Regions from separate parts of the Streptomyces sp. NBC_01176 genome, predicted to be linked through region 4. Evidence: riboswitches for the same ligand, from Rfam matches in the RefSeq annotation. Region 4 holds a riboswitch; each other region holds the start of a gene.

Region 1 (7,504 bases), 3.2 Mb from region 4:
GTCGCCGACGGTGCCGATCTGCTGGGCGTCGCGGGCGGCGACGGGACCCAGGCGCTCGTCGCGGCCGTCGCCGCCGAGCACGGTCTGCCGTTCCTGGTCGTCTGCGCGGGTACCCGCAACCACTTCGCGATGGATCTCGGCCTCGACCGGGACGACCCCGCGCGCTGCCTCGACGCGCTCACCGACGGCGTCGAGCTCCGGGTGGACCTCGGCTTCGCCGGAGGCCATCCGTTCGTCAACAACGCCTCCTTCGGCGCCTACGCGGCGGTGGTGCAGAGTCCCGCGTACCGCGACGACAAGGTCGGCACCATCCTGGAGCTCCTGCCCGACCTGCTCACCCGCCGCCGAGGGCCGCGGCTGACCGTCCGCACCGAAGGCGCGACGCTCGACGCCCCGCAGGCCGTACTCGTGAGCAACAACCCCTACCGCACGAACGATCCGGCCGGGATCGGCCGCCGCGAGCGGCTCGACTCCGGGCTGCTCGGCGTCCTCGGGATCAAGGTCGACAGCGCGGTCGAGGCCGCGGCCCTGGTGCTGGACAGCACCGCGGACGGACTCTCGGTCCTCACCACCCGCGAGGTGGTCGTCGACGCGGACCAACCGGAGATCGAGGCCGGTGTCGACGGCGAGGCCCTGATGCTGTCCGCCCCGGTGCACTGCCGTGTCGAACCGGGCGCGCTGCGCGTCCGGGTCCCCCGGAAACGTCCTGGTGTGCCCGATCCCCAACCGACGCTGAACTGGCGCCGGTTGCGGGAACTCGCGACGACCGCGGGCCGGACTCCCGCCACCCGTCGGACCGTTCACGCCGAGGAGCCGGCCCGGCGCCCCTGAATCCGGCGCCCCTGAACACCCCCGCGCGTCCGGGAGGCCGGGCTCCCCGGTCGCACGCCCGCTTGCCGGGCGAGCCGACATCGCGGGGCCGGACTGCCGGCTCCGCGAGCGCCCTCGGGCCTCCCCCGGTAACCGGTCCCCTCTCCGGCAACCGGTCCCCTTTGCGGTGAGCGCTCCCGCCCGGTGTGCGCCGAGGAGCCGGTGACGCGGAGTGCGGTGCTGCTGCGGACCCGGCGAGGACCGGCTGCGGACCGGGAGCGGAACGAGTTCAGGCCCAGTAGGGACCGGCTGCGGACCCGGTGCGGAATCAGTGCGGACCGGGAGCGAACCTGGTGCGAGGACACGGCCGAAGGCCGCGGTCCTCACGGACCACGGCCTTCGTCATCGCCCCGGACGCCCGGGAAGCGGGCGGGAGCTGCTGTCGCGCGCCCCCGCCCCGCCCCGTACCACCGGTGTCAGGGGGTGCAGTTCAGAGTGCCGGCGCGCAGCGCGTGGCCCCCGTCGTTGGAGTCGTCGGACCACAGGACCGGCTTGTGGCCGCCGACGCAGGCGGACTGGGGGGCGATGGCGAAGCCCTCGTTGTTGTAGTTGGCCATGCCGGTGGGTCGGTCGTAGGTGTGGGTGACGGCGAACGTGCCCTGGGCGTTGATGTCGAGGGTCGAGGTCCGGCCCTGGCAGGTGTCGTCGCAGGCCGCCCACAGGTGCCCGGTGGCGGGCTCGAACTCCAGGTCCATCACGCCGGGAAAGCCGCTGGTGATGGTGGCGACGCGGGTGTATCCGCCGCCGGACTGGTTGAGGGCGTAGGCGTAGACGGTGCCGTTGTCCTCGACGCCGGCGAGGAAGAGGCCGCTTCCGTGTCCCGGGTAGCCGGCCGGGTTGTAGGCGGCGCCGGTGTGCTCGTCGCGGAACCCGTGCGCGGTCAGGAAGGTGTCGGGGATCCACGAGATGCCCTCGGGCCCCGCGTTGGCCGGCAGGGAGGGGAGGTCGGAGGTGAGGTTCCACTCCGCGGTCGCGTTCAGCGACGAGGCGGTGGAGGAGGCGTCGAAGCGCAGGATCTTCGGCAGACTGGTGGAGCTCTTGCCGTTGTCGCGCTCGGTGACGACGAACATGCCGTCGGGGGTGACGACCACGCCCTCGGCGTCGGGGTCGCCGGTGCCGCCCGCGTAGTGCAGGGCCTTGCCCGATCCCCAGCCGCTCGCCGGGTCGGGGCGCCATGTCGTGCCGTTGGGCACGAGCCGGTACAGCTTGCCGGGGCCGTTGTTCACCGCCCAGAGCACGCCCTCGCTCTCGAACGACAGCCCGCTGAGGTTCTCCCCGAACACGTTCGAACCGTCCGCGACGGTGACCGCCGTGCCGCCCGGCCACGTGGTGTCGCCCCCGCCGCCGGTGGTACCGCAGGCGTTCGCCGCGCCCTTGGTCGGCGCGGTCGTGGTCGTGAACGCGCCGGTGCCGTCCGCGCACCGCCCGTACGTGGTACTGGCGTGGTCGGTCCAGGTGTAGGAGTCCACCAGGGTGGAACCGTCCGTCTGGAACAGCCGCGCGGAGTCCGAACTCCCCAGCCCGTACGACGACTCGACATCCAACGCCAGGAACGCACCCGGAGCGATCGACGTCTTCTTGCCGATCTTGTAGGAGTGGGAGTTGTCGTTGTCCTTGACGATCCATCCGGACACGTCGACCGCGGCGGACCCGGTGTTGACGAGTTCGATCCAGTCGCCGGGGCTGCCACCGCTCGACTCGACCTCGTTGATCCGTACCGTGGACGGGTCCTGCGCCGAAGCCGGCGCACCCGACAGGCCGAGGGCGAGGAGGATCAGGGCGACGGCGGTGATGGGGGCTTGTCTACGCCAGTGCGTACGCAAGGTGGCCGGTCCTCTTTTCAGGGGGTCGGGCAGACAAGGAGCGCGCTCACGCTCCCGGCGAAGCTTCGGGCACACCGACGACCAAGGACTGAACTCGCCGCGAACAGTGCGGGTACGCGCCGAACGGACTTGATCAACCGGTACCCCCCGCCGCCTCGGCCGCGCCAAGGCGAGCCCCCTGGCGATGAGTTGGGTACCCGCGTCGACGTAGGAGCCTCCACCGGCATGCCGCCGCGTACGCCGGGGACAAGCGGACGGCGAACGACCGGCGCAGGAACCGTGCGCTCCCCGGACGAGTCGCCCGAGGCAGCGCCACCGGTCACTTTCCGAGGCCGGCTGGCGGTGGAGGAGAGTACGTCCGACCACATGCCGGTGGTCACCAACGCGACCGCGACGTGCACGACCGTCTCGGGCAAGTAGCCGTCCGCGTAGGCCCGTTCGACGACTCGATGCGTGAGCCGGCGCGCCGTCCGAGGGGGTGCCCGAGGCGGGGCCCGACGCCCGCGCCAGGTCGGCGCGGGCGTCCGGCAGGTCGTGCCGGACCAGCCGCTTCGACAGCCCCCTTCAGGCTGCGGGACGGCAGTCGCGCGCGAGCCCTCCCGGCCTCTTACGCGGGCCGCGCGGCACTGTGGATCGCCGCCTGTCCGGCGTAGAAGATCGACTCCTCGCGTATGTACGCCCCCGGGCTCGGCGCGTGGATCATCATGCTGTTGCCGATGTAGAGGCCGACATGGCTGACGTCGCCGTAGAAGAAGATCAGGTCGCCGACGCGGAGGTCGGTGAGCGGGATCGCCGTGGTGGCCGTCGCCTGGTCGCGCGCGGTGCGCGGGAGCGCGACCCCGGCCACCATCCACGCGGCCCGGGTGAGGCCCGCGCAGTCGTAGGAACCCGGCCCGGCCGCGCCCCAGACGCACGGCCTGCCGATCTGGGCACGGGCGAAGGCCAGTGCCTTGGCTGCCTTCATGTCGTACCCCGATCCGGACGTGTCGCCGCCGGCCATGACCGTGCCCACGGTGGTGGGTACTCCCGCGGTGACAGGCGCGGCCTGGACGAAGGACGCGTCGGGAGCGACGGACGGGGCGAACGGAGCGGACACGACCGACGGGGCAGGGGCAATGGTCATGGCCGGGCTGTAGGCCGTCTCCGAGGCGACGGGCGCCTCCGGGACGAAAAGCAAATCCGGGGCACGGAGTGGCTCCGGACCTTGGAACTGGTCGGGGGCGTAGGGCATGTCCTGCGCGTAGGACAGCTCCGGAGCGTAGGGCGTACCCGGGGCGAACGCCGTGTCCGAGGTGAACGTCATACCCGGGGGGAACGCCGTGTCCGAAGCGAACGTCATGCCAGAGGCCGACGCAGTGTCCGAGCCGAACGTCACGCCTGGGGCGAACGCGGTATCCGAGCTGAACGTCATGCCCGAGGCCGACGCAGTGTCCGAGCTGAACGTCACGCCTGGGGCGAACGCGGTATCCGAGCTGAACGTCATGCCCGAGGCCAACGCAGTGTCCGAGCCGAACGTCACGCCTGGGGCGAACGCGGCATCCGAGCTGAACGTCATGCCCGAGGCCAACGCAGTGTCCGAGCTGAACGTCATGCCCGGGGTGAACGCCGTGTCCGAGGTGAACGTCATGTCCGCGGTGAGGGGCATGCCCGTACCGAGGGACGCGTCCGTACCGGCCGGTGCGGCCATGCCCGCACGTGCGGCCGTGTCCACGGCTGCGCCCATGGCCAGGCCGGCCGACTGCTGTCGCCGCCACTGCTCCTCGGCCTCGCGGCGGGTCCGTTCCTCCGGGGTGGGCCAGATCTCCTGAGCGGGCGGCGCCTCGATCGCCGCGATCGGGGCGATCCGCTGCTGGACGACGTGCCGGGACAGCAGTTCACGGGCGAGTGCGAGCTTGCGCCGGTTCTGCTCCTTGCGGTTCTTCAGCGAGGAGTGGCCGGACTCCGTGGCCGGCGCGGGCAGGGCCTTGACCGCCTCCTGTCGCGCTCCGGTCCCGGCCGGCAGCGCCGCGACGGCCCTCCCGGAGGCCGGCTCAGTCCCGGCCGCCGGTCCGGCGGTCAACTCGGCCACGGGGCCCGCTCCCGGTCCGGCGGTCAGCTCCGGAACGGGGCGACCCGCGGTTCGGGCGGAGGGTCCGCCCTCCAGGCGCTTCGCGGCAGGCGCGGGGCGCGCCTCGGCCGCACGCTTCGGCGTTCTGTCGGCCGGCAGCCTCGCCGGCACGGTCGGGCCCAACTGGGCACGGCCCACGTCGAACCAGGGCCGGGACACGTCGTCGAGGGCGGCGTCGGTGCTCCTGCGCCCGTTGTCCCGGGCGGGGTTGACGCGCTTACGCGAACCGGAGGTCATCGCGCGGGTCGCGTTGTAGTTCCCGGTGGCCGTCTCGGCCCGGTCGTACAAGGAGCTGATCCGCTGCTGGACCTCTTCGCGGCTCGGACCGTCGTCTCCGCCGAGGGACGCGGAGTTGGGGCTCTGCGGGAGGTCCGCCGAGGAGCGGGCCACCGTCGCGGGTGCGGAGCGGGGCATGCCGGGGAGGCTGTTGCCTCCAGGGCCCGGGGTGCGTTCCGGCGCCATGGCAGACGTACTCCTTCCGTGCTCCGCCTACCGAGTTAGCTGTCGGGTTCGGGCGGACGGATCCGGAAGGTATGCCCTACGGCCTCTGCCCGGTAGGGCAGTTGGGCCGATTCACCCCAGGGTTCGGTTGGGTCCCCGGCTCCGGTGGCCAGGAGGCCGCACCGGATTAGGCGGAGGCCAAGCGACCCGGCGAGGTTCGCCGGAGGAAGTCGTGTGGCCTGTCGCCAACTTAGCCAACTTGTGTGCCTCACGTGAAGATTGAAGTGCGATGTGTCCGATATGTAATTGTGACCTTCGTCGTACTCCCGATCTCGGGTGAGTTTGCGCACCACGGCGCCGGTGTCAGCGCAGGTGCGCCCGTGGCTCGTCGGCGCGACGCGCGGGACCCGACGGGTCCGCCAGGGCCGGTGACACCGCAGCGGCCGGTGTTCCCGCCACGGCCGCCGGGACCGCCGGTCTCGACAGGTCCGGGCCGCCGGTCGGCCGATCGTCCGCTCGGCGCGAGCCGAGCAGGACCGACAGGGCCCGCACGGGTCTTCGCCAGCGCCCGTGCAGCAGCCCCAGGACGATCGCGGCGGCCACGGCGATCAGGTGCTCCCGACCCGCCAGATTGGGTTTGACGATCGACTCCCACACCATCGAGCCGCCGGTGAGCGCGAACACCACGGGCGCCCGTCGGACGACCGCGAGATAGGTGAACAGGCCCACCACGGCGGCGGACGGGCCGGTGTCCAGCACCTGCCCGATCTCGGGGGGCAGCCCCAGGCCCCACCAGCCCGGGCCCATCGCGATCATCACGCGGACGGTGAGGGTGCCCGCCAGCGTGGTGACGTACGCGATGACCAGCGTCCGGGCCCGGCCGAGGGCGAGTTCGGCGAGGGCGAACGCGAGGAACAGCTGGGTGATGCCCGCCCACACCGGAAGGTCGAGGGCGGGCACGTACAGCGACACGGGAGTACGCAGCAGGGCCAGCGGCAGGGGCAGGGACGCCTTGACACCGCCGGTCAGCCGCACCACCGTGGCCCCGGCCGGATGCTGGGCGATCGCGTGGAAGAAGATGACCCCGAAGGCGGCCACGAACGCCAGCACGAGTCCGGACAGTCCACGGCGCAGGAGTTGCCGGAACGGTTCGACGACCATGCCGTGCCACTCGCCGCGCAGGGTGCGTCCGACGAACGACACGAACCGGTACGGGGATCCACCCGGTCGCCCGTGCGCGTCGTCGCCCGCGGCGGACGGCGGTGGACCGTCGCCGGGTCCCGCCGTCCGTCCATGACCGTTGCCGACATCGCCGCGACGCTCTTCCACCGCCCTAAGCAATGCCCTCTCCCCCCACCACCCGCAGGACGTCTCCTCGTATAGAGGGACGTGATCGTCATTAGGTTGACTCCGGCCGTGCCCTGTCCCTGTCGCGGGCCCGGCCCCCACCGCCCGTGCGCCTCAGGGTGAGCCGAGCGGGCCGTCCGTCGGCCTGCCCAGGTAGGTCAAGGGGCCCGGTTCCGGTACGGGGATCTCGTGGAAGCCGAGACGGTCGTAGAAGGCGCGGGCGGACGTGTTGGCGGTGACCATGCCGAGGTGGACGGCCGGGACACCGCGATCGGCGAGCGCGGCGAGGAAGGTGTGCATCAGCGCCCGGCCATGGCCCCTGCGCTGCCAGTCCGGGAGCAGGTCGATGTGCAGATGCGCGGGATAGGCGGCGAGTTCGGGCAGGATCATGCGTTCGGGGCGGTGCAGCAGGTCGATCATCGTGTCGCCCGGGGTGTGCGGTGGCCTCGTGCTCCGGGGGTACCGCTCGGCGACACCCGGTATCCAGACGTCGCGGAGGTCGCCGACGAAACGCGCGGTGTCGGCGGTGCCCAGGACGTAGCCGACCGCCCGGCCGGTCCCGTCGTCGAGCACGAAGGCGAGCTCCGGTTCGAGGTGACAGTAGGGGTACGCGAACAGGGTCGGCATCAGCTCCTGGTCGGGATAGAGGGCCCGTGAGTCCCCTCCGTCGTGAGCCGTCATCACGCACACGTGCGCCACCGCTGCACGGTCTTCGGCCTTGTACGGCCGGATCGTCGGCTGGTGAGTCATGAGCCGTATCCTCCCCGCATGGGAGCGCTCCCGCCAGCGCCTGGACGCTCCGACCGCCCCGTCCGTCCGACCCGTTCCATCCGCCCCTCCGTCCGGCTCGCCCGGCCCGCTCGAGCCGCCGCCTCCCTACCCCTTGCCCCCGGGCAGGGACCGTACCCGCACGGCA
Region 2 (7,504 bases), 3.2 Mb from region 4:
GAACTGCTGGAGGCCCGGGGCATCGGCTGCACGGTCGTCGACCCGCGCTGGGTCAAACCCGTCGACCCGGCCCTGCCCGGCCTCGCGGCCGAACACCGGCTCGTGGCCGTCGTCGAGGACAACAGCCGGGCGGCCGGCGTGGGCTCGGCGGTCGCACTGGCCCTGGGGGACGCCGAAGTGGACGTACCCGTAAGGAGGTTCGGGATCCCGGAGCAGTTCCTCGCGCACGCCAAGCGCGCGGAGGTGCTGGCCGACATCGGGCTCACGCCCGTCGAGATCGCCGGGCGGATCGGGGCCGGCCTGGCAGTCAAGGACGAGCTGTCCAAGGAGAAACAGGAATGACCACCCCTTCCGGAAAACGGGAGTTCGACCTCGGCGCGCTGCTGGCCGAGCGCGGGGCCGAGCGCTACGAGCTGCACACCAAGTACCTGAACCACCAGCTCCCGCGCATGCTGCACACCATCGGCTTCGACAAGGTGTACGAGCGGGCCGAGGGCGCGCACTTCTGGGACGCGGACGGCAACGACTACCTGGACATGCTCGCCGGGTTCGGGGTGATGGGCCTGGGCCGCCATCACCCCGTCGTCCGCCAGGCGCTGCACGATGTCCTGGACGCCTCGCTCGCCGACCTCACCCGCTTCGACTGCCAGCCCCTGCCCGGACTGCTGGCGGAGAAGCTTCTCACGCACAGCCCGCACCTGGACCGGGTGTTCTTCGCCAACAGCGGTACGGAGGCCGTGGAGACCGCCCTGAAGTTCGCCCGGTACGCCACCGGCAAACCGAGGATCCTCTACTGCGCGCACGCCTTCCACGGGCTGACCACCGGGTCGCTGTCCGTGAACGGCGAGGACGGGTTCCGCGACGGCTTCGCCCCGCTGCTGCCCGACACGGCCGTCCCGCTCGGCGACCTCGACGCGCTGGCCCGCGAGCTGAAACGGGGCGACGTCGCCGGGCTCATCGTCGAGCCCATCCAGGGCAAGGGCGTGCACGAGGCCCCGCCCGGCTATCTGCGCGCCGCCCAGGAGTTGCTGCACCGGCACAAGGCGCTGCTCATCGCCGACGAGGTGCAGACGGGCCTGGGGCGGACCGGGGACTTCTACGCCTACCAGCACGAGGACGGCGTGGAACCCGACCTGGTGTGCGTGGCGAAGGCGCTGTCCGGCGGTTATGTGCCGGTCGGTGCCACCCTCGGCAAGGACTGGATCTTCAAGAAGGTCTACTCGTCGATGGACCGGGTCCTCGTCCACTCGGCGAGCTTCGGGTCCAACGCGCAGGCCATGGCGGCCGGCCTCGCCGTGCTCTCCGTGATGGAGAACGAGCAGGTCGTCGCGAACGCGCGGGCCACGGGGGAGCAGTTGAAGACCCGGCTCGCGGCGCTCGTCGACACGTACGAGCTGCTCAGTGACGTCCGCGGCCGGGGGCTGATGATCGGCATCGAGTTCGGGCGGCCCAAATCGCTGAAGCTGCGCAGCCGTTGGACCATGCTGCAGGCCGCGCGCAAGGGGCTCTTCGCGCAGATGGTCGTCGTCCCGCTGTTGCAGCGGCACCGCATCCTCACCCAGGTCTCCGGGGACCACCTGGAGGTGATCAAACTGATCCCGCCGCTGATCGTCGGTGAGCGGGACGTGGACCGGTTCATGGAGGCCTTCGTCGCCGTGATGGACGACGCGCACAGCGGTGGCGGGCTGATGTGGGACTTCGGGAAGACGCTCGTCAAGCAGGCGGTGGCGAACCGCTAGGTCCCGTCCGCCCTTTCCCGTCCGCCCTTTCCTGTCCGGCACCGCTTGCCCGACGGGAAGGGGCGGGCTCGCCCCAGGGGCGGACACGACGCATCCGCGGCCCGCCCGGCCCCAGGGCCCGGAGTGTCCGCCCGCCGCGCCACGTGGACGGGAGACCGCGGGCCCACCGGAGAACCCGGGCCCGGCCGATCTCTACGCCGTAGATCGGGTACGTGGTGGAGGGGACGCGGAGCGCGGCGAGAACGCTACGCCTCCGCCGCGGACACGGCACTGCCCCATGGCGGGGTGGGATTTTCGGCCTAGACCTACGCGCAGACCATCTGGTCGCTGCCGCGGTCGGTCGTCACCGTCTCGCTGGTCACCGCCCTGCTGCCGCGGATGAGCCGGGCGGTGCTCTCGCACGATTCCTGGAGGTCAGCGAGGTGCGGAGCCTGCCGGGCCTGGGGTGAACGCCCGGTCCCGACCGCGTCGCAGCGGCCGGTCGTCGACGGCTGTCACCGGGCGAGAGCAGGCTTCCGGCCTCGGCGACGGTCTCCGGCGACGGCTCGAGGTCGCGACGGAGGTTCTCCGGCTTCCCGCGCCACGACGCCGGCCACGGCGTCTTTGCCTCTGAGGCAAGAAATTTGCCCGAGAGGCAAGATTGCGGCTCAATGGAGTGCATGAGCCCCATCGAGCCGGGGGCGGCCGGTACGCCGCCCGAGCCCGGGACAGCCGACGCGCTGCCCGTCGTCGCGCCGCAGTTGCGTGAACTGCGGCGGCGCGCCGCACTGACCCTGGAGGCCGCGGCCCGCGCCGCAGGGCTCTCGGCCGCCCATCTCTCCCGGCTGGAGACGGGACAGCGCCAGCCCTCGCTGCCGATGCTGCTCGCTCTCGCCCGCATCTACGGTACGACGGTCTCGGAGCTGCTGGGCGAGAGGGTCGCCGAACGGGACGCCATCGTCCGGGCCGCCGACATGGAGCCGACCGCGGCGGGCGGCTGGACCTACTGGCAGGCCGGTTCGCCGGGCCGCGGGATGCAGGCGCTGCGGGTGCACGTCCCCTACGGCTCCCAGGGCGACATCGTGCGCGTCCATCCCGGCGAGGAGTGGCTCCACGTCCTCCAGGGGCGGCTGCGGCTGCGCCTCGGGGACACCACGCAGGTGCTCGCGCCCGGGGACAGCGCGCACTTCGACTCGCTGACCCCGCACCGCATAGCCGCCGCCGACCAGGCGGGCGCCGATCTCCTCTTCGTACACACCCTGTTGCAGAGCCCCGCCGCCGCGCTGTGCCTCGGCCCGGCGGCGGCGCACCCGACCCTGGGAGAGATGTCATGACGGAACCCACGCAACCCACGGAACCCGGCCCCCGTCGGTCCATGGAGGACAAGTTCCCCCGTGCGCTGTGGGTACGGCTGATCATCTACGTCGCCGTCGGTCACCTCTTCGCCGCCTTCATCTACCTGCTGTTCACGCTGGGAGCGCAGAACCAGTAGACCGGGGGCCGGCGGACGTCCGTACAGCCGTACAGCCGTACCGCCGTACCGCCCGTGGACGTCAGTCGAGGAGCCGGTCGCGCAGCCGGTCGCGCAGGTCGGGGGTGAGGCGCAGGGCCTGCTCCAGGTAGCTGTCGACGCCGCCCCAGGTCTCCTCGATCGTCTCGAAGGCCGCCGTCAGATACTCGGCCCGCGCGTCGAACAGCGGGCTGAGCAGCTCCATGACCTCGGGGGAGCGGGCCGTGTCCGAGGTGCCGTTGCGGTGGACCTTGTAGCGGCGGTGCCGCGCGTTCGACTCCAGGTAGTCGGCGACGATGGCGTCGCGCTCGACGCCCACGGCGAGCAGCGTCACGGCTATGGACAGGCCGGCGCGGTCCTTGCCCGCCGCGCAGTGCATCAGCGCGGGCACGCTGTCCTCGGCCAGGGCGTGCAGCACCTGGGAGTGCTCGGCCGTCCGCTCGGTGATGATCGTGCGGTACGAACCGATCATCCGGTCCGCCGCCCGGCCGTCGCCGAGGTGGGCACGGAGCTGGTCGAGCTCGCCGTCGCGGACCATCTTCCAGAACTCGCTGCCGTCGGCCGGGTCCGTCAGCGGAAGGTTCACGTTCCGGACACCGGGCAGCTCGACGTCCGGCCCCTCCAGCTTCTGGTCCGAGGCATTGCGGAAGTCGAAGATCGTGTGCAGGCCGAGCGAGGAGAGGAACACGGCGTCCTCCTCCGTGGCGTGCGCGAGGTGACCACTGCGGAACAGCCGCCCGGACCGCACCCGTCGGCCGTCCACGGTGGGCAGGCCGCCCACGTCTCGGAAGTTGCGCACTCCGGCCAGCTCGGGCTCGGTCGACGGGACCTGCTGCGTCACGGGGGCTCCTCCCATAGGGCCGTCGGCACCGCTCGTCGTTGCTCGCCGACGGGAATCGCCTCTCGACGATACGACATGGGTTCCTCGGGCAATGAGTTGTCCACAGGCGCCCCGAGAACGGCGCTCTCGGGGCGCACGGACGGGTGAAACAGGTGAAGTGCATCGAAATGCGGTGCTGTTGCACCACGGACCGCGCCCGGGACCGCGCGGGGATCTCGGTGCGCCGCGGTCATCAACCTTTGTCTGATATTGGCGTTTTGTGTCAGTTGTCACTTCAGGTCGAACTCGCCCGGGAATATGGCTACATGGGAGGACGTGCGTGAGCAGCGTCATACGCGTGACGATGCGTGGCGGCATTCCCTCCACCATGTGCCCGGACCGCCGCGCGGATTGCCGGGATGGAGGGGGCGCTGTGCACGGAGGGTGACGGGCAATTCGGGCATCGATCATGAAAAGGGTGCGTGCGGGGATCGCGCACAGTTGTCGACGCCCTCTCCCCTCGCCTACGTTCGCCCTCAATCCGGACGGACGCCCAATCCTGCCGCCGCCCGGAATCCGCACTCACCCGTACGCGGCAGGAGCGGGGGATCCACAGGTATCGCGCCTGTTCCGGTCTCCGGAACGGCTAGGGGTACAGCCGCGCTGCCGCGCGGCCGGACATCTCCAGTCCGCACCCGACAGCTCACCTCGCAGGCGCCGGAGAGGAAATGCGCCATGCCCGCGAAGGGTAAGCACCGTCGCCCCAAGTTCCTGCGTCTGCCCCGCTCGATCGCCGTGCTCGGCACCGGTGGTGCCGCGCTCGCAATGCCGCTGATGGGGGCCGTCTGCGCCCATGCCGCGGCCCCGGCGGCCGCGGTCCCGTCCGCCGTGCAGAAGATCACGACGGTTTCCGTACCTGGGACCGCCGCGGAGAAGACCGCGGCGAAGACCTATGTCGTGAAGGCCGGCGACACACTCGCGAAGATCGCCGACCGGCAGCACGTCAGCGGCGGCTGGAAGAAGCTCTACGCCGACAACCGCGCGGTCGTCGGCGGCGATCCGACGGCGATCCACCCCGGTCTGAAGCTCACGATCGAGGGGCAGGGCGCCGCGCAGCCGGCCGCGTCCACCGCCACCCAGGCCTCCGCGGCCAAGGCCGCCGCAGCCGGGTACACCCTGCCGGTCGAGGGGGCCACCATCGGCACCGGCTACAAGGTGCCCGGCAGCATGTGGTCCAGCGGCTACCACACCGGTGTGGACTTCGTGGTCCCGACCGGCACCACGATCAGGTCCGTCGCCGCGGGCACCGTCGTCTCGGCCGGCTGGGGCGGCGCGTACGGCAACCAGGTCGTCATCCAGCACGCGGACGGCCGGTACTCGCAGTACGCCCACATGTCCGCGCTCTCCGTCGCGGCGGGGCAGACCGTGACCGAGGGGCAGCAGGTCGGCGTCTCCGGCGCGACCGGCAACGTCACCGGTCCGCACCTGCACTTCGAGATCCGCACGACGCCGGACTACGGCTCGGACATGGACCCGGTCGCGTACCTGCGCTCGTACGGAGTCGTCGTCGGCTGACGCCCCCACGCGACCCGCGGGCCGGACCCCACGATCCCGGGGTCCGGCCCGCGGTGTCTCGTCGATGCCGTGCCGGCGTCGTCTCCGGATCACGGTCTTCCAGGTGTGGCGGCTGTTCAACCACGCCTGAGAGAACCCTATTCCGGATTTCGCCGGTCTTTATGAGTGGCTTATCTCACCACCCGTCAACCCATTCCTACGGTCGCGTAGCTCACATCCCAAGGTGAATCATGGCTCGACGTGGCAGACGATTCGAAGAGTGACAACAGAGCGGTGATCGGGTCGTACGTGGCGGTGGGGGACAGCTTCACCGAAGGCGTCGGCGACCCCGGCCCCGAAGGAGCCTTCGTCGGTTGGGCGGACCGTTTCGCGGTACTGCTCGCGGACCGGCAGCCGGAAGGCGACTTCACCTACACCAACCTCGCCGTCCGCGGGAAGCTGCTCGACCAGGTCATCGACGACCAGCTCCGGCGGGCCAAGGAACTCGCCCCGGACCTGGTCTCCTTCTGCGCGGGCGGCAACGACATCATCCGGCCCGGCACCGACCCCGACGAGGTCGCGGAGCGCTTCGAGCGCGCGGTCGCCGACCTCACCTCGGCCGTCGGCACCGTCATGGTGACGACCGGCTTCGACACCCGTGGCGTCCCGGTGCTGAAGCACCTGCGCGGCAAGATCGCCACGTACAACGGACATGTGCGGGCCATCGCGGACCGGTACGGCTGTCCGGTCCTCGACCTGTGGTCCCTGAAGACGATCCAGGACCGGCGCGCCTGGGACGGCGACCGACTGCACCTGTCGCCGGAGGGCCACACCCGGGTCGCGCTGCGGGCCGGCCAGGTCCTCGGCCTCGACGTGCCCGCCGACCCGGACCAGCCCTGGCCGCCCCTGCCGCCCCGCGGCACGCTGGAGGTACGGCGCGACGACATCCACTGGGCGCGCGAATACCTCGTGCCGTGGATCGGACGAAGGCTGCGCGGGGAGTCCTCGGGCGACCATGTCGCGGCCAAGGGCAGCCTGTCGCCGAACGACATCAGGATGCGGATCGGATCCGTCGCCTGAGCCGCGTGACATCGCGGGACGGCCGACGGGCGGGACCGCGGGGGGGCGTCGCCCCGGACACGGCGGGGGATGTGCCGGGGCAGGCGCCTCAGCGCACCGCCGCCGTCAGGGCCGCCCGCTCGATTCCCAACTCCCGCGCGAGCGCGTCGTCCACCCACTCCTGGGCCCGCGCCCGCGACACCGCGCCCGTGTAGGCGGTCATCTGCACCGCCAGCCCGTCGAGCAGCGCCGTCAGCCGCAGCGCGGCTCCCGCGGGATCCGGGCACCGGAACTCGCCGCCGGCCACTCCCTCCGCGATCACCTCGGTGATCGCGGCCTTCCACTGCCTGTCGAGGTCACGCGTGACCTCCCGCAGCGCGGGCTCGCGCAGCGCCGCGCCCCAGCCCTCGATCCACAGTCGCCAGCCCTTGGCCTGGCCGGTCGGCGCGTACCAGCGGACGGCCGCGCGCAGTCGTCGCAGCGCGGACGTACGGCGGCCGAGCAGCTTGCGCAGATGGGCGAGGTCGTCCTCGGCGGCGTGGGTGAACGCGGCCGCGACCAGCTTCTCCTTGGTGGAGAAGTGGTACAGCACCAACGCGTTGCTCACCCCGAGCGACGAGGCCACGTCGGCGATCCGTACCGCCGCCACGCCCCGCGCCTCGATCTGTCCGATGGCAGCCCGCAGCAATTCCTGACGCCGCTCCGCCACGCTCAACCGCACCCTTGCCACGCGGCAACCCTAGTGCCTCGCCCGGGTCGGACGGCTCCCGGTGGCCGATCCGGACACGTCCTGTCTCTGCGGACACCGGGAACTCCCGTCCCGCGCAGGCGGATCGGACGAGA
Region 3 (7,504 bases), 520 kb from region 4:
GCCGTTCCAGCACATGGGTGAGCGCCGCGAACAACCGGTCCCGCTGCCGCTCCATGTCCTCCGGGTGGTCCAGCGGGAAGAGCCCGCGCAGGTCCGGGTTGTGCCGGAAGAGATGCGAGTAGAAGTACTTGACCGCGAACTCGGCCCGTCTCTCGACGACCGCGAAGCTGGATCTGAGTATTTCGGGGTCCACGGCGCGAATGTAGAGAGTCGTCGAGCCGCGGAGTCAAACGGCAGGTGATTTACGGACAGTCCGGGGTGAAGTCCGCGCGGCGGCTGCGCCGGGGCGCATTCGGGGCCCGCGCGCCCTGCGGACGCCGGTGCTCCGCCCGCCGGATACCGTCGGGGAGTGACCGACCAGCCCCCGCCGCTCAGCCCCGCACCCGAACTCTTCACCTGGGAGTTCGCCACCGATCCCTACCCGGCGTACGCCTGGCTGCGGGAGCACGCGCCCGTGCACCGGACGCGGCTGCCCAGCGGGGTGGAGGCCTGGCTGGTCACCCGGTACGCGGACGCGAAGCAGGCGCTCGCGGACGGACGGCTCAGCAAGAACCCGGCCCACCACGACGAACCCGCGCACGCGAAAGGCAAGACGGGCATCCCGGGCGAGCGCAAGGCCGAGCTGATGACCCATCTGCTCAACATCGACCCGCCGGACCACACCCGGCTGCGGCGGCTCGTCAGCAAGGCGTTCACCCCGCGCCGGGTCGCCGAGTTCGCACCGCGCGTGCAGGAGCTCACCGACCACCTCATCGACCGGTTCCAGGAGAGGGGCTCCGCCGACCTGATCCACGAGTTCGCTTTCCCGCTCCCCATCTACGCCATCTGCGACCTGCTGGGCGTGCCCCGCGAGGACCAGGACGACTTCCGGGACTGGGCGGGGATGATGATCCGGCACGGCGGCGGCCCGAGGGGCGGGGTCGGGCGGTCCGTCAAGAAGATGCGCGGGTATCTGGGCGAGCTCATCCACAAGAAGCGTGAGGCCCTCCCCGACGTGCCCGCGCCCGGCGAGGACCTCATCTCCGGTCTCATCCGCGCCTCCGACCACGGCGAGCACCTCACCGAGAACGAGGCCGCCGCCATGGCCTTCATCCTGCTCTTCGCCGGGTTCGAGACGACGGTGAACCTGATCGGCAACGGCACGTACGCGCTCCTCACCCACCCCGGGCAGCGGGAGCGGCTGCAGACCTCGCTCGCCGCCGGGGAGAGGGGCCTGCTGGAGACGGGTGTCGAGGAACTCCTGCGCTACGACGGCCCGGTGGAGCTGGCCACGTGGCGGTTCGCCACCGAGGCGGTCCGCATCGGCGGACAGGACATCGCGCCCGGCGACCCCGTGCTCGTCGTCCTCGCGGCCGCGGACCGTGACCCCGCCCGGTTCGGCCGGCCCGACACGCTCGACCTCTCCCGCCGTGACAACCAACACCTCGGCTACGGCCACGGCATCCACTACTGCCTCGGCGCGCCGCTCGCCCGGCTGGAGGGACAGACCGCGCTGGCCACCCTCCTCACCCGGCTGCCCGACCTCCAACTCGCGGTCGATTCGGCTGATTTGCGATGGCGTGGCGGACTCATTATGCGCGGATTGCGCACGCTTCCGGTGGAGTTCACACCTGGTCGGTAGTCATGCGGCAGTCGTACGGTGTGCGCGAGGTGGCTGTCGCGGCGCCCCGTAGTGGTGGCCGCAGAGTATGAAGGTCCGGTCGCCAAAAGGTGATGCTCCCTCAACTCTGTGATCTTCACGTGATCTGCGCTGCACCTACTTGTGACAAGTGATCGGGTGCGGATACGTTCACCCATCAACGCGGCTCATCGGCCGCGTAGTCACCTGCTGTCACGTGAAAGGCTCTCGCATGCTCTCCGGGAACGGCCGCCATCGTCGCCCCCGTCAGGCCCCGGCCCTCATCGTCGCGGCAGGAGTGACCGGATCGGCCATCGCCATCCCGCTGCTCGGTGCCGCCAGCGCGAACGCGGCCGACGGCACCACGTGGGACCGGGTCGCCGAGTGCGAGAGCGGCGGGCAGTGGAGCGCCGACGACGGCAACGGGTACTACGGCGGACTGCAGTTGACCCAGGAGAACTGGCAGCGGTACGGCGGCCGCATGTACGCCCCGAGCGCCGACGAGGCCAGCCGGTCGCAGCAGATAGCCATCGCCGAGAAGGTCCTGGCCGACCAGGGTCTCGCCGCCTGGCCGACCTGCGGCCCGCTCTCCGGGCTCAGCAAGAACTCGGGCGAGGTCTCGGTCGACACCGGCGTGGCCGACGACTCGTCCAGTTCATCCGATTCATCCACTTCGTCCGATGGATCCGGCTCCCTGGGGGATTCGCTGGGGATCGGCGCCTCCTCGTCCGACTCCTCCCGTTCCGACTCTTCCTCCACCGATTCGTCCTCGACCGATTCGTCATCGGACGGGACCGGGAACAGCACGAAATCGGACACGCCCTCGGACGAGGAGTCCGGCAGCGCCCGGGAGACGGACAGTGCGGGCGCGAGGTCGGCGAAGGGTGGCGAATCGGGCAACTCGGGCCAGGACGGGGACGCTTCGACGGCCTCCGAGGGGTCGACGACCGGTGCCGGGCGCCACCGCGGTGGCAGTGCCGCCGAGAACTCCACCGACGCCACGGCGGACGACCGCGGCGACGACTCCTCCGGCCGGCACGCCTCGCGCGACTCCGGCGCCGCCCGCGGCGTCGTCGACGGCTCGTACGTCGTCCGCACCGGAGACAGCCTCTCGACCATCGCCGACACCCTTGACCTCGAAGGCGGATGGACCGGGCTCTACGCCGCGAACGCGAAGACGGTCGGCGTCGACCCGGACCTCATTCTCCCCGGTCAGAGCCTTGCAGTTGATGCCGAATCGGGCGAAAAGTAGCGGGAGTTCACGTCACGGTTCGCTGGGTAATGTCCGGTTTGGCGCAAGTGAGAGATGGATCTCAAAGGCCCTGATCGTCTTTGAAATTCGGTCGATCGACTGCTTACGGTCATCACCGCTCGCCACAGCGGGCCCCGACGGTCGCAACGCCGAATCCTGCCAGCGGCCGTACGGGAACAGTCGACGCGTCAAGCGCCGTAGGCAGGAGCGGGGGACCCAAGGTAAGCGCCGCGCCCGGTAGTTGACCGGGAGCGGCTTGGGGTGAAGACGTGCGCCGAGAGCGCACGGCCGGGCACTCACCCGCCCGAACCCGACAGCTCACCTCGCAGGCGTCGGTGAGGGGATCACTCGATGCTGTTTTCCAGCAAGGGCAAGCACCGCCGTCCGTCCAAGGCCACTCGTGTCGCCACGCTCGCCGGTGTCACCGGCGTCGCCATCGCCGCTCCGCTGATGGCGGCAGGCAACGCCTCCGCCGCCACCGCTTCCGAGTGGGACTCCGTCGCCCAGTGCGAGTCCGGCGGCAACTGGTCGATCAACACCGGCAACGGTTACTACGGCGGCCTGCAGTTCTCGGCCTCCACCTGGGCCGCGTACGGCGGCACCGCCTACGCCTCCACCGCCGACAAGGCCTCGAAGTCCCAGCAGATCACCATCGGCGAGAAGGTCCTCGCCGCGCAGGGCAAGGGCGCCTGGCCGACCTGCGGCACGGGCCTGTCCGGCGCCGCGTACACCGGTGGCACGACCGCCCCCGCCAAGCCGTCCACCTCCGGCGGCACCCAGAGCAGCGAGACCCGGTCGACGGACACCGCGGCCTCCCGTTCCTCCGAGCGCCCGGCGGCCCAGAAGAAGACCGTCTCCACCCCGACCGGCAAGAAGGTCAAGAAGGGCGACGGCGAGTACAAGGTCGTCAAGGGCGACACCCTCAGCTCGATCGCCGAGAAGAAGAAGGTCAAGGGCGGCTGGCAGCAGCTGTTCAAGCTGAACAAGGACATCGTCGACGACGCGGACTTCATCTACCCGGGTCAGCAGCTCCACCTCAGCTGAGACGACGGTCCCCCGGACGAGGGGCCTCTCGGATGACAGGCCCCTCGGCTGGCAGGCCTCCCGTAGGAAGGGTCTCCACGCCGGAGACCCGATAAGGGTCCACCCCCGTCCCCACGGGCTCCCCGCTCCGGTGCGTCTTCCCCCGTACGCACCGGAGCGGGGCTTTTTGTTTCGAAGGGGAACAATATTTACCCTCAGTTCTGCTCAAGGGGTGGTCGAGCGGCTGGCCGATCGCTCCGGGCCGGTTAGGCTCATCCCGCGGAGCCGAACGCGGCACCGTGCAGTGCGGGCCCCGCGGGCCCGCGTACCCGCGTCACATCCCAGAAGGAGATGCTCGTGCCGTCCATCGACGTCGTCGTAGCCCGGGAAATCCTGGACTCCCGAGGCAACCCCACGGTCGAGGTCGAGGTCGGCCTCGACGACGGCAGCACGGGTCGTGCCGCCGTCCCGTCCGGCGCCTCCACGGGTGCCTTCGAGGCCATCGAGCTCCGTGACGGTGACCCCAACCGTTACCAGGGCAAGGGTGTCGAGAAGGCCGTCCTCGCCGTCATCGAGCAGATCGGCCCGGAGCTCGTCGGCTACGACGCCACCGAGCAGCGTCTGATCGACCAGGCCATGTTCGACCTGGACGCCACCGACAACAAGGGCTCGCTGGGCGCCAACGCCATCCTCGGTGTGTCGCTGGCCGTCGCGCACGCCGCCTCCGAGGCGTCCGACCTCCCGCTCTTCCGCTACCTGGGCGGCCCGAACGCGCACCTGCTGCCTGTTCCGATGATGAACATCCTGAACGGCGGCTCGCACGCCGACTCGAACGTGGACATCCAGGAGTTCATGATCGCCCCCATCGGCGCGGAGTCCTTCTCCGAGGCGCTGCGCTGGGGCGCCGAGGTCTACCACACCCTCAAGTCCGTCCTGAAGTCCAAGGGCCTGTCCACCGGCCTCGGCGACGAGGGCGGCTTCGCCCCGAACCTGGAGTCGAACCGCGCCGCGCTCGACCTCATCCTCGAGGCCATCAAGCAGGCCGGTTACGTCCCCGGTGAGCAGATCGCGCTCGCGCTCGACGTCGCCGCGTCCGAGTTCTACAAGGACGGCAAGTACGAGTTCGAGGGCAAGTCCCGCTCGGCCGCCGAGATGACGGAGTACTACGAGGAGCTCGTGGCGGCGTACCCGCTCGTCTCCATCGAGGACCCGCTGTACGAGGACGACTGGGCCGGCTGGAACGTCATCACCCAGAAGCTGGGCGACAAGGTCCAGATCGTCGGCGACGACCTCTTCGTCACCAACCCCGAGCGCCTCGCCCGCGGCATCGAGGAGGGCTCCGCGAACGCCCTGCTCGTCAAGGTGAACCAGATCGGCTCGCTGACCGAGACCCTGGACGCCGTCGAGATGGCCCAGCGCAACGGCTTCAAGTGCATGATGTCCCACCGCTCCGGCGAGACCGAGGACGTCACCATCGCCGACCTGGCCGTCGCGGTGAACTGCGGCCAGATCAAGACCGGCGCCCCGGCCCGCTCGGACCGCGTCGCCAAGTACAACCAGCTGCTGCGCATCGAGGAGATCCTCGACGACGCCGCGGTGTACGCGGGCCGCTCGGCCTTCCCGCGCTTCAAGGGCTGACCCCGGCAGGGTTAAGGCTTAGCCAGTCGCACGTACGTCCCCGTACCCGGTCCCGTACCGTGTGCGGGGACGTACGCACGTGTGAAGGGGAGGCGGGGACATGGCCGTGAAGGACCGGGACCGGTTCTCCACCGCGACCCGGCTGCGGCTGCTCGGCGAGCAGACGGCGGCCCGGGTCTACCGCTCCCAGACCAAGCGTCAGGCCCGGCGCTCGCGGCTGACGGGCCGGGCCGCGCTGCTCGCGCTCGTCGTCTGCTCCCTGGTCGTGGCCCTCGCGTACCCCATAAGGCAGTACGTGTCCCAGCGCGCCGAGATCGCCGATCTGCAGCGGCAGCAGGAGCAGGCCCGCGCCCGGGTCGAACAGCTCCGCGACCTGAAGGCGCGCTGGCAGGACGACGCGTACGCGGAGCAGCGGATCCGGGAACGGCTGCACTATGTGATGCCGGGTGAGACCGGCTACGTCGTGATCGACCCGGACGCGGTGAAGCAGTCGCGGACGAACCGCGGGGCGGACGCCCGCCCCTGGTACGCCAACGTCTGGGACGGCGTCGACAAGTCCGACCGCTCCGACCGGTGAGCTGACACGGACCGGTGAAACGACAGAGAAAGTGACTTGAGCACAGGCATGGAAACGCCCCCGCCGCCCACCCCGCGGACCGAGCCCACCGACGCGGACGTCGAGGCCTTCAAGCAGCAGCTCGGCCGGCCGCCGCGCGGACTGCGCGCGATCGCGCACCGCTGCCCCTGCGGCGAGCCGGACGTGGTGGAGACGGCGCCCCGGCTTCCCGACGGGACGCCGTTCCCGACGACGTACTACCTGACGTGTCCGCGCGCGGCCTCCGCGATCGGCACGCTGGAGGCCAACGGCGTCATGAAGGAGATGACGGACCGTCTCGCCACCGACCCCGAGCTGGCCGCCGCGTACCGGGCCGCCCACGAGGACTACATCGCGCGCCGCGACGCCATCGAGGTGCTCGCCGGGTTCCCGAGCGCGGGGGGCATGCCGGACCGGGTGAAGTGCCTGCACGTCCTGGTGGCGCACTCCCTGGCCGCGGGCCCCGGTGTGAACCCGCTGGGGGACGAGGCGATCGCGATGCTGCCGGAGTGGTGGCGCAAGGGTCCGTGCGTGGACCATTCCGTGGCCGACGGGGCCTGCGCGGAGGGGTGAGCTTCCGACCCCACGGGGGCTGCCGCCCCCGGACCCCCGCATCGGCCTGAACGGCCTCGTCCTCATACGCCGGACGGGCTGGACATGCGGGCCCGCGCTGGAGACATCGGTCCGGAGACATCGGTCCACGTCGGGTGGTTCCGGTGCGGGCCGGGGGTGCGAGGTCTCGCTGAACGGCCGGCGGCCGGGGGCATGCATGTCAGCCCGTCCGGCGTTCGAGGACGAGCCCTTCGGGCGATGCGGGGGTCCAGGGGGCGCAGCCCCTTGGCGGGGTATGGGGCGGAGCCCCAGGTACGGGATGACGGTGTCCCCCTGCTCGAGCGAAGCCGAGAGCTCGGGGGAGGGCAGGGACGGCGGAGCCAAATAGGCTGGGACGGCTGCACGCCGGAATCGGAAACCACCACAGGAGACCACAGCTCATGACCAGGGTCGCCGCCATCGACTGCGGTACGAACTCCATCCGTCTCCTCGTCGCCGACGCGAACCCGGCGACGGGCGAACTCGTCGACCTGGACCGCCGTATGACGATCGTCCGGCTGGGCCAGGGAGTGGACCGCACCGGCCGCCTCGCCCCCGAGGCCCTCGACCGCACCTTCGCGGCCTGCCACGAGTACGCGGCGGTCATCAAGGAGCACGGCGCGGAGCGCCTCCGCTTCGTCGCGACCTCCGCCTCCCGCGACGCCGAGAACAGGGACGAGTTCGTACGCGGTGTCCTCGACATCCTGGGCGTCGAGCCCGAGGTGATCACGGGCGACCAGGAGGCCGAGTTCTCCTTCACGGGAGCGACCAGGGAACTCGCGGGCCG
Region 4 (7,504 bases):
ATAGCCACCGCGACCGCCGACCCGTCGAGCGCGGACACGCTCGGCGCGACGGTCATAGCCCCGATCGTCGAGGAGTCCGCGAAGGCCACGGCCGTCCTGCTGGTCTTCCTCTTCCGCAGACGGCACTTCACCGGGATCGTCGACGGCGTGGTCATCGCCGGGGTCACGGCGACCGGCTTCGCCTTCACCGAGAACATCCTCTACCTCGGCAACGCCTTCGGCACGGACCAGCTCAGCGGCGAGCACGGACTGGCCTCAGTCACCGCCGCGACCTTCTTCGTCCGGGTCGTGATGGCGCCCTTCGCGCACCCGCTGTTCACCGTGTTCACCGGCATCGGCTTCGGCATCGCGGCACTGTCCGCCGAGCACCGGCGGCTGCGCCGCGTCCTGCTGCCCCTGGGCGGACTGCTGCTCGCGATGGGCATGCACGCCATGTGGAACGGCTCGTCGAGCTTCGGGAAGTACGGGTTCTTCGCGGTGTACGGCGCGTTCATGGTGCCGGCGTTCGGGCTGCTCACCTTCCTCGTCATCTGGACGCGGCAGCGCGAGCTGAGGACCGTCCGCGCCGAACTCCCGGCGTACGCCGCCGCCGGGTGGCTGACACCGCCCGAGCCGTACGCGCTCGGTTCGATGCGGGCACGGCGGCTCGCCCGTCGGTACGCGGCCCATCACTTCGGCAGGGCGGCGGCACGGTCGGTCGCGCGGTACGAGGCCTGCGCGACCTCGCTCGCGTTCCTGCGGCACCGGGGACGCAGCGGCCGGGCCGGCGCCGATTTCGTCGTACGGGAGCGGGAGTTGCTCCACGAGCTGTGGCGCCGCCGGGAGGTCGCCCGCCCCTCTCTCGCGTACGCGGCACGGGTGACCGCGCCGGCCGTACCGGTGCCGCCGCCGTGGCCCGCGTACGGCTACGGCGGCTACAGCCACGGCGGCTACGGCCATGTCCCCGCGCAGCCGTCCGCCCCGGACGGACGTCCGTATCCGGCCCCGGCAGCGCCCCGTCCGGCGTACGACCCGTACCGGACCTGAGCGGCGCCGGGGCCGCGGAGCGGATCGCTCAGGCGGACGCCTCCGTCAGCCGCGCCAGTTCGTCGTCCGTCAGCGTCAGGTCCGCGACCGCGAGCAGCGCCGGAAGCTGTTCGACCGTCCGCGCCGAGGCGATCGGGGCCGCGACGGTGGGCCGGGCGGCGAGCCAGGCGAGGGCGACCGTGGCGACCGGGACGTCATGGGCGCGGGCGACCTCGTCGAGGGCGTCGAGGACACGGGGCCCCCGCTCCGTCTCGAGGTGCTTGGCCGCGCCCTCGGCCCGCGCCGAGTCGACGGTCGTGCCCGGACGGTACTTGCCGGTGAGGAAGCCGGACGCGAGGGCGAAGTACGGGACGGCGGCCAGTCCGGTCCGGGAGGCGACCTCCTGGAGCGGGCCCTCGTAGGTGTCGCGCGAGACGAGGTTGTAGTGGGGCTGGAGGGCGGTGTAGCGGGCGAGGCCCTCGCGGTCGGAGAACTCCAGGGACTCCGCGAGCCGCTCGGCGGAGAGGTTGGAGGCGCCGATCGCCCGGACCTTGCCGGCCCGGACCAGCTCGTCGAGCGTGCCGATGATCTCCTCGACGGGGACCGAGGTGTCGTCGAAGTGGGTGTAGTAGAGGTCGATGTAGTCCGTGCCGAGCCGGCGCAGTGATGCGTCGGCCGCCGCCCTGATGGTGTCCGGGGCCAGCCCCTTGTACTGGGGATGGGAACCGACCTTGGTGGCGAGGACGACATCGGAGCGATTGCCGCGCGCGGCGAACCACTTGCCGATGATCGTCTCGGACTCGCCGCCCTTGTTGCCGGGGATCCACGCCGAGTAGCCGTCGGCGGTGTCGACGAAGTTGCCGCCCCCGGCGGCGTACGCGTCGAGGACGGCGAAGGACTGCGCCTCGTCGGCGGTCCAGCCGAAGACGTTGCCGCCGAGGGCGAGCGGGAAGACCTCGAGGTCGGAGGAACCGAGCTTGCGGAGAGGAGTCATACCCCATTGCAACAGCCGTACCGGACGACTGCATTCCGCACCCGCCGTACTGGTGGCGGGTGCCGGATCAGGGGTTGATGCCCTTGCCGTGCAGCCACGCCATCGGGTCGATCGCGGCGCCGCCGCCGGGGTGGACCTCCAGGTGGAGGTGCGGCCCGGTCACGTTGCCGGTCGCGCCCACCCGTCCGATGACGTCACCCGTGCCCACCTTCTGGCCCACGCTGACGCTGATGGACGACTGGTGGCAGAACCACAGCTCCGTGCCGTCGTCGAGGGTGAGGATCGTGCGGTAGCCGTACGCGCCGGCCCAACCCGCCTCCGTGATGGTGCCGCTGTGGATCGCCTTGATCAGCGTGCCCGTGGGAGCGGCGAAGTCGAGGCCGGTGTGGTACCCGGAGGACCACATGGAGCCGGCGTCGCCGAAGCGGGAGGTCAGGGTGTACGAGGAGGTCGGCAGCGAGTAGCTCTTGGCGAGCTCCGCGAGACGCGCGGCCTCGGCCTTCTGCTTGGCCTCAGCGTCCGCCTTCTTCTTCGCGGCGGCTTCCTTGGCCTTGGCCTCGTCCTGCTGCTCGGCGGCCAGCGCGACCGCCTTCTTCGCGGCGGCGGTCTCGGCGGCGGACTGGGCCGCACTGTCGACCTGGTCCTGCTGGGACTCTGCCTGCTCCATGATGCGGGCACGCAGCGCCTCACCGGCGTCCGCGTTGCCCTGGGCGGCGTCGGCGCTGGTGAGACCGGCGCCGGTGAGCGGGGTGGAGGAGCCCTTCGGCGTGCTGGAGCCGCCGTCGGAGATCAGGGCCTTGGCCGACTGGGTGACCGAGGAGAGGTCGGGCAGCGAGATCGACACGGGCGGCTTGCCGGGTGCGGCGGTGGCGATGCCACCCGCGCCGACGGCGGCCAGGACACCGACGCCGAGGACGGTGGAGCTGCGGGCGAGCCCGCCCCCGCGCTGCTTGGAGACGCGGTGCCGGCCGCGGACGGGAGCGACGGAATCCGCGGTGGGGTTCCACTCCTCCCAGGGGCCCTCGTCGTCGCCGCGGGAGTAACCGAAGGTCTGGGTGTCGTTCGGCGCGAACGAAGTGGGCTGGGCAGGCCGGTTGGACGCCACGTGGGCGCGCTCCTTTCCTTCCTTCTCGCCTACCGGGTTAGCTGACGGGTTCGGAGCAGGAAGGTCTCCTACGCGCGTCAACCCACGGTGTCTCCACCGTGAAAGACGCTCGATTCACCCCAAGTTGGTGGTTCCCCGGTTCCCTCGCGGGATTCGGCGCGTGCGCACGGAGCCGTCTCTTGTGACGGCTGGGACGACCGCGCTGCGTTATCGAACGTTAATAGACTCGGGTACCGGATTCCAAGCCGTTCGTGCTGATCATTGCGCTCTCTTGGCCAGGACTTACGGGGCATGAGCGGGGGAAAACGGGCGAGTTGGCCCACCGTCCCCGGTGAGGCCGTTCTTGACGGTGCGTCAGTCGTTATGCGGAGGGATACCGTCCGGCTACGCCTCGTGACGGCGATCAAGGAGCTTCGCCGTCTGCCGGGGGCGCCGTACGGCGAGCAGTGCCATGTCGTCCGAGAGCGCGCCGCCGGTGTGCCGTCGGACCCCCGTCGCGAGCGAGGCCAGCAGGGCGTCCGGGTCGCGGAAGGTCCGTCCCGCGAGCCGTTCGGCCGGCTCGTAGAAGGTCCCCCGGCCGTCGCGCGCCTCGGACAGCCCGTCCGTGTGGACCAGCAGCGTGGAGCCGGACGGGAAGTCCGCCGTCTCCGCGCGGTCGGGCCAGGAGCCGAGCTCGCCCATGCCGAGCGGCAGCGCGGGGTCCGCGGCGTCGAGCGTGGCCAGCGTGCCGTCCGCGTGCAGGAGCAACGGCGGAGGATGGCCGCGGTTGACGATCCGTACCGCGTCGCCGTCGTGCGGGATCTCCGCGAGGACGGCCGTGGTGAAGCCCTCGAAGGCGTCCAGGCCCTCGCGCCGGGTGCCCTCGCGGGCCAGCGCCCGTTCCAGCCGCTGCGCGACCGCCTCCAGGGTCGCCTCCTGCTCGGCCGCCTCCCGGAACGCCCCGATGACCACCGCGACGGCGGCCACCGCGCCCATGCCCTTCCCACGGACGTCGCCCACCACCAGCCGTACTCCGTGCGGGGTGTCCTGCACGGCGTAGAGGTCGCCGCCGATGGACGCGCCCTCCTGGGCGGCCTCGTAGCGCGCCGCGACCTCCAGGGCGCCGATCCTGGCCTCGGGCTCCGGCAGCACGGCGCGCTGTGCCGCCTCGGCGATCTGGCGGGCCGAGGCGAGCCGTTCGTCCGAGCGGCGGACGAGGATGTTGATGAGGACGGCGAGGCCGACGACGGTCGCCACCGTGACGACCTCGGTGATCGAGCCGATCCTCATGTGCAGGCCCAACCTGAGACGGAGGGCGAGCAGCGCGGCCAGCGTCAGGGCCCCCGTGAGGAAGGTGCCGCGCAGCGAGAAGAGCGGCGCGGCGACGAGCGGGGCGGCGGTGAAGAGCGGGGCCGCGGTGAAGTCGGGCGGTGTGAGGACGTCGTAGACCACCGCGACGACGACGAGCAGCACCGGCAGCACCCGCACCAGGGTCCAGGCGCGCGAGATCCGGCGCGCGTCCGTCTCGACCGGAACCCGCGGCGGCTCGCTCCCGAGCCCCGGATCGGGCACGGGGTCGCCGGGCAGCCGTCCGCCCGACCGGTCGTAGGGCGGTTCGGCCCGCTGCGCACCTCCTGGCTGCCCCACCCGTCCAGGTTTCCCGCAGCGGGGGGAGGGGGCCAGCGGTGTGGGCCGACCGGGGGACGGGTCCGCCGACAGGCGTCGCGCGCGTCCTGCGGCCGGTCCCCGTATCCGCGGCCGGAGAGACGCCGGGGGCCAGCGGGCGGAGGGACGCCGGGGGCCGCGAATACCCGGAACCGAGGGCCGCGCGAACACCGGGAACCGGAAAACACCGGGAACCGGAAACGCCGAAGGCCCGGAACGCCAAGGCCCGGAACACCAAGGACGGAAACACCAAGGGCCGGAACTCGTGAATCCGAGTTCCGGCCCTTGGCCTTGAGTAGCGGGGACAGGATTTGAACCTGCGACCTCTGGGTTATGAGCCCAGCGAGCTACCGAGCTGCTCCACCCCGCGTCGTTGAAACCAGTGTACGCCATGTTCGACCCCCGGAGCACACCCGTTCACGCACGCCCCGCGACCAGGCCTCTTCCTCCGCGGTTCCGCTCCGATCCCCCCGCGATTCCGCTCCGCTCACGACCACCACGGCCGGGGCGCCCGGCCGCCGGAAGCCCCTCCGCTAGGGGGCGCCGAGAAGATGCGCGTTGGGTGCCGTGGCCCGCTCCTCGAACTCCGGGAGCACCACGACGTCCGCGCCCGCGGCCGCCAGCAGCCCGTTTCCGTCCGCGCCCGCCACGAAGGTGTCCGGTTCCCGCCAGGCGGTCACCACTCTGCGCACGCCCGCGTCGAGGATCAGCCGGGCGCAGGGCGCGGGCCGCGAGGCCCGCCGGGCGCACGGTTCCAGACTGCTGTAGACGGTGGCGGTCGCCAGCCGGGGATCCCCGGCGGCGATCTTGGCGAGTGCCGCCTCCTCCGCGTGCGCGACCGGGTCGCCCCCCTCCCGCGAGTGTCCGCGGGCCAGCTCGGTGCCGTCCGCGGCCACCACCACCGCGCCCACACTGAACGCGGTCCGCGACGGCGGGCACAGCGCTGCGAGTTCGCACGCGACCCCCAGCCAGTGCCGGTCCGCGGCGGCCGCGAGCCCACCGGTGCCGGGTGCCGTGGGGACGTAGCGGATGAGGACGACGTCTCCCACCGCCCGGGTCTCCACCAGCCGCATCCGCCCGGGCGGGTATCCCCCGGGCCCGAACAGCCGCGGCGCGTCCGCCTGTCCCACGAAGAGCGGCGCGACGGCGAGCTGCAGCTCGTCGGCCAGGCCCTGGCCCATCAGCTGGGTGTGCACCCGCCCGCCGCCCTCGACCATGAGACGCCGTACCCCCCGTACGTCATGGAGGTGTTCGAGCACGGCGCGCCAGTCCAGTTCGGCCCCCGTCGCCACCACGTCGACGCTCGGACCGCGCAGGGCGTCGGCGGCCCGTACGGCTCCCTTGTCCGTGGTGTAGACGATCTTCTCGCCGCCCGTGTGCCAGAACTGCGCGTCGGGGTCGAGGTCGCCGGAGCCGCTCACGGTGACCTTCAACGGGTAGGCGGGGCGGCCTTCGGCGACCCGGGCCGCCCGCCGCTCGGCGGAGTTGACCAGGAGCCGGGGATTGTCCGAGCGGATGGTGCCCGCGCCGACCAGGATCGCGTCGCTGGACGCCCGCACCTCGTCGACCCGGTCGAAGTCGGCCGGACCCGAGAGCAGCAGCCGTTCGGGGCCGGTGTCGTCCAGGAAGCCGTCGAGCGAGACGGCGGCGGACAACAGGACGTAGGGATGGGGCATGGGACGCTGCCTCCGGCTCCGAGCTCCGCGCTCTGGGCTGCTAGTGACTCAAGTGGGCGTTCGAGTAGCGATCGATCAGTGGTTCAACTTTTAAACAATACCTAGACTGGCGATATGACGACCCGCTGGCTCACCCCCGCCGAGCAACGCGCCTGGCGCTCGTACATCGCCGCCGTCTCGCTCCTGGAGGACACGATCGACCGGCAGCTCCAGGCGGAGGCCGGCATGTCCCACCTTTACTACTCCATCCTGGCCATGCTGTCCGAGGCGCCGGAGCGGCGGCTGCGGATGACCGACCTCGCCGAGGTCCTGAAGATCACCCGCAGCAGGCTGACCTACGGCGTGACCCGGCTGGCGAACGACGGCCTGGTACGCCGGGAGGGCTGCCCCACGGACCGGCGCGGTCAGGTCGCGGTCCTCACGGACGAGGGTATGGCCGTCCTGGAGCGGGCGGCGCCCGGGCACGTGGAGCAGGTGCGCGCGGCACTCTTCGACCGGCTGACCCCGGAGCAGGTGGGGCAGTTGGAGGAGATCTGCGCAAGCGTCACCCGTGGCATCCAGGGCGGAGAGCCCGGGGTCCAGGGGGAAGATCTGCCGTGGCGGCGGCGTTCCTCCTGAGGGCGCACGGAGGGGGACCGGACGGACAGGGCGGACGGGGGACGGGAAGCCGGGTGAGCCCCGGTCGGCTCATCTCCCTCGAACGTGTTGCTTGAACTTTAAAGCATCAGGTACGGTCGCTTTCCGAGACTGTGCTTCAAATATGAAACACACGCCCTGGGAATCCCCTGCCACCGACCCGCTGGACCGGAGAGACAACATGCGCGACTTCCCCACCGCCACGGTGCGCACCCGCGTCGCCGTGCCCCTGCGCTTCGGCGACGGCTACTCGGTCGACGCGGAACTGGTCACCTTCCACGGACTGGCCGACGGCCGGGAACACCTCGCCGTGGTGCTCGGCGAGGCGGGCGCGAACCCGCTGGTGCGCCTGCACTCCGAGTGCCTGACCGGCGACGTCTTCGGCTCGGCCCGCTGCGACTGCGGCCCGCAGCTGCGCGAGGCGGTGGAGCGGATCGCGGAACG

The links. Region 4 has a riboswitch for cyclic di-AMP ahead of OG199_RS22560 (M23 family metallopeptidase). Riboswitches for the same ligand answer to the same signal wherever they lie in the genome.
Region 1: it holds a riboswitch for cyclic di-AMP, as region 4 does, so the genes downstream of both, OG199_RS36520 (C40 family peptidase) here and OG199_RS22560 (M23 family metallopeptidase) in region 4, are expected to answer to the same signal.
Region 2: it holds a riboswitch for cyclic di-AMP, as region 4 does, so the genes downstream of both, OG199_RS08530 (LysM peptidoglycan-binding domain-containing M23 family metallopeptidase) here and OG199_RS22560 (M23 family metallopeptidase) in region 4, are expected to answer to the same signal.
Region 3: it holds a riboswitch for cyclic di-AMP, as region 4 does, so the genes downstream of both, OG199_RS24800 (transglycosylase family protein) here and OG199_RS22560 (M23 family metallopeptidase) in region 4, are expected to answer to the same signal.

What each region holds. Positions count from the first base shown of each region.
Region 1 is NZ_CP108600.1:8,380,833-8,388,336, reverse strand. Features, by position in the region: gene OG199_RS36530 (diacylglycerol/lipid kinase family protein) at 1-831, shown strand, start outside; gene OG199_RS36525 (lamin tail domain-containing protein) at 1,287-2,693, opposite strand; gene OG199_RS36520 (C40 family peptidase) at 3,301-5,214, opposite strand; cyclic di-AMP (ydaO/yuaA leader) riboswitch at 5,271-5,445, opposite strand; gene OG199_RS36515 (hypothetical protein) at 5,605-6,444, opposite strand; gene OG199_RS36510 (GNAT family N-acetyltransferase) at 6,703-7,338, opposite strand.
Region 2 is NZ_CP108600.1:2,027,210-2,034,713, reverse strand. Features, by position in the region: gene dxs (1-deoxy-D-xylulose-5-phosphate synthase) at 1-342, shown strand, start outside; gene OG199_RS08555 (aspartate aminotransferase family protein) at 339-1,739, shown strand; partial or broken gene OG199_RS08550 (lipid II flippase MurJ) at 1,986-2,132, shown strand; gene OG199_RS08545 (XRE family transcriptional regulator) at 2,399-3,052, shown strand; gene OG199_RS08540 (DUF6126 family protein) at 3,094-3,210, shown strand; gene OG199_RS08535 (tyrosine-protein phosphatase) at 3,272-4,069, opposite strand; cyclic di-AMP (ydaO/yuaA leader) riboswitch at 4,622-4,778, shown strand; gene OG199_RS08530 (LysM peptidoglycan-binding domain-containing M23 family metallopeptidase) at 4,784-5,623, shown strand; gene OG199_RS08525 (SGNH/GDSL hydrolase family protein) at 5,897-6,682, shown strand; gene OG199_RS08520 (TetR/AcrR family transcriptional regulator) at 6,771-7,391, opposite strand.
Region 3 is NZ_CP108600.1:5,736,644-5,744,147, forward strand. Features, by position in the region: gene OG199_RS24785 (globin domain-containing protein) at 1-193, opposite strand, end outside; gene OG199_RS24790 (cytochrome P450) at 350-1,621, shown strand; gene OG199_RS24795 (transglycosylase family protein) at 1,851-2,870, shown strand; cyclic di-AMP (ydaO/yuaA leader) riboswitch at 3,054-3,217, shown strand; gene OG199_RS24800 (transglycosylase family protein) at 3,222-3,914, shown strand; gene eno (phosphopyruvate hydratase) at 4,245-5,531, shown strand; gene OG199_RS24810 (septum formation initiator family protein) at 5,632-6,108, shown strand; gene OG199_RS24815 (DUF501 domain-containing protein) at 6,157-6,699, shown strand; gene OG199_RS24820 (exopolyphosphatase) at 7,119-7,504, shown strand, end outside.
Region 4 is NZ_CP108600.1:5,219,677-5,227,180, reverse strand. Features, by position in the region: gene OG199_RS22570 (PrsW family intramembrane metalloprotease) at 1-1,026, shown strand, start outside; gene OG199_RS22565 (aldo/keto reductase) at 1,055-1,999, opposite strand; gene OG199_RS22560 (M23 family metallopeptidase) at 2,067-3,104, opposite strand; cyclic di-AMP (ydaO/yuaA leader) riboswitch at 3,116-3,273, opposite strand; gene OG199_RS22555 (PP2C family protein-serine/threonine phosphatase) at 3,489-4,730, opposite strand; tRNA gene OG199_RS22550 (tRNA-Met) at 5,045-5,118, opposite strand; gene OG199_RS22545 (dihydrofolate reductase family protein) at 5,282-6,424, opposite strand; gene OG199_RS22540 (MarR family transcriptional regulator) at 6,539-7,042, shown strand; gene ribA (GTP cyclohydrolase II) at 7,242-7,504, shown strand, end outside.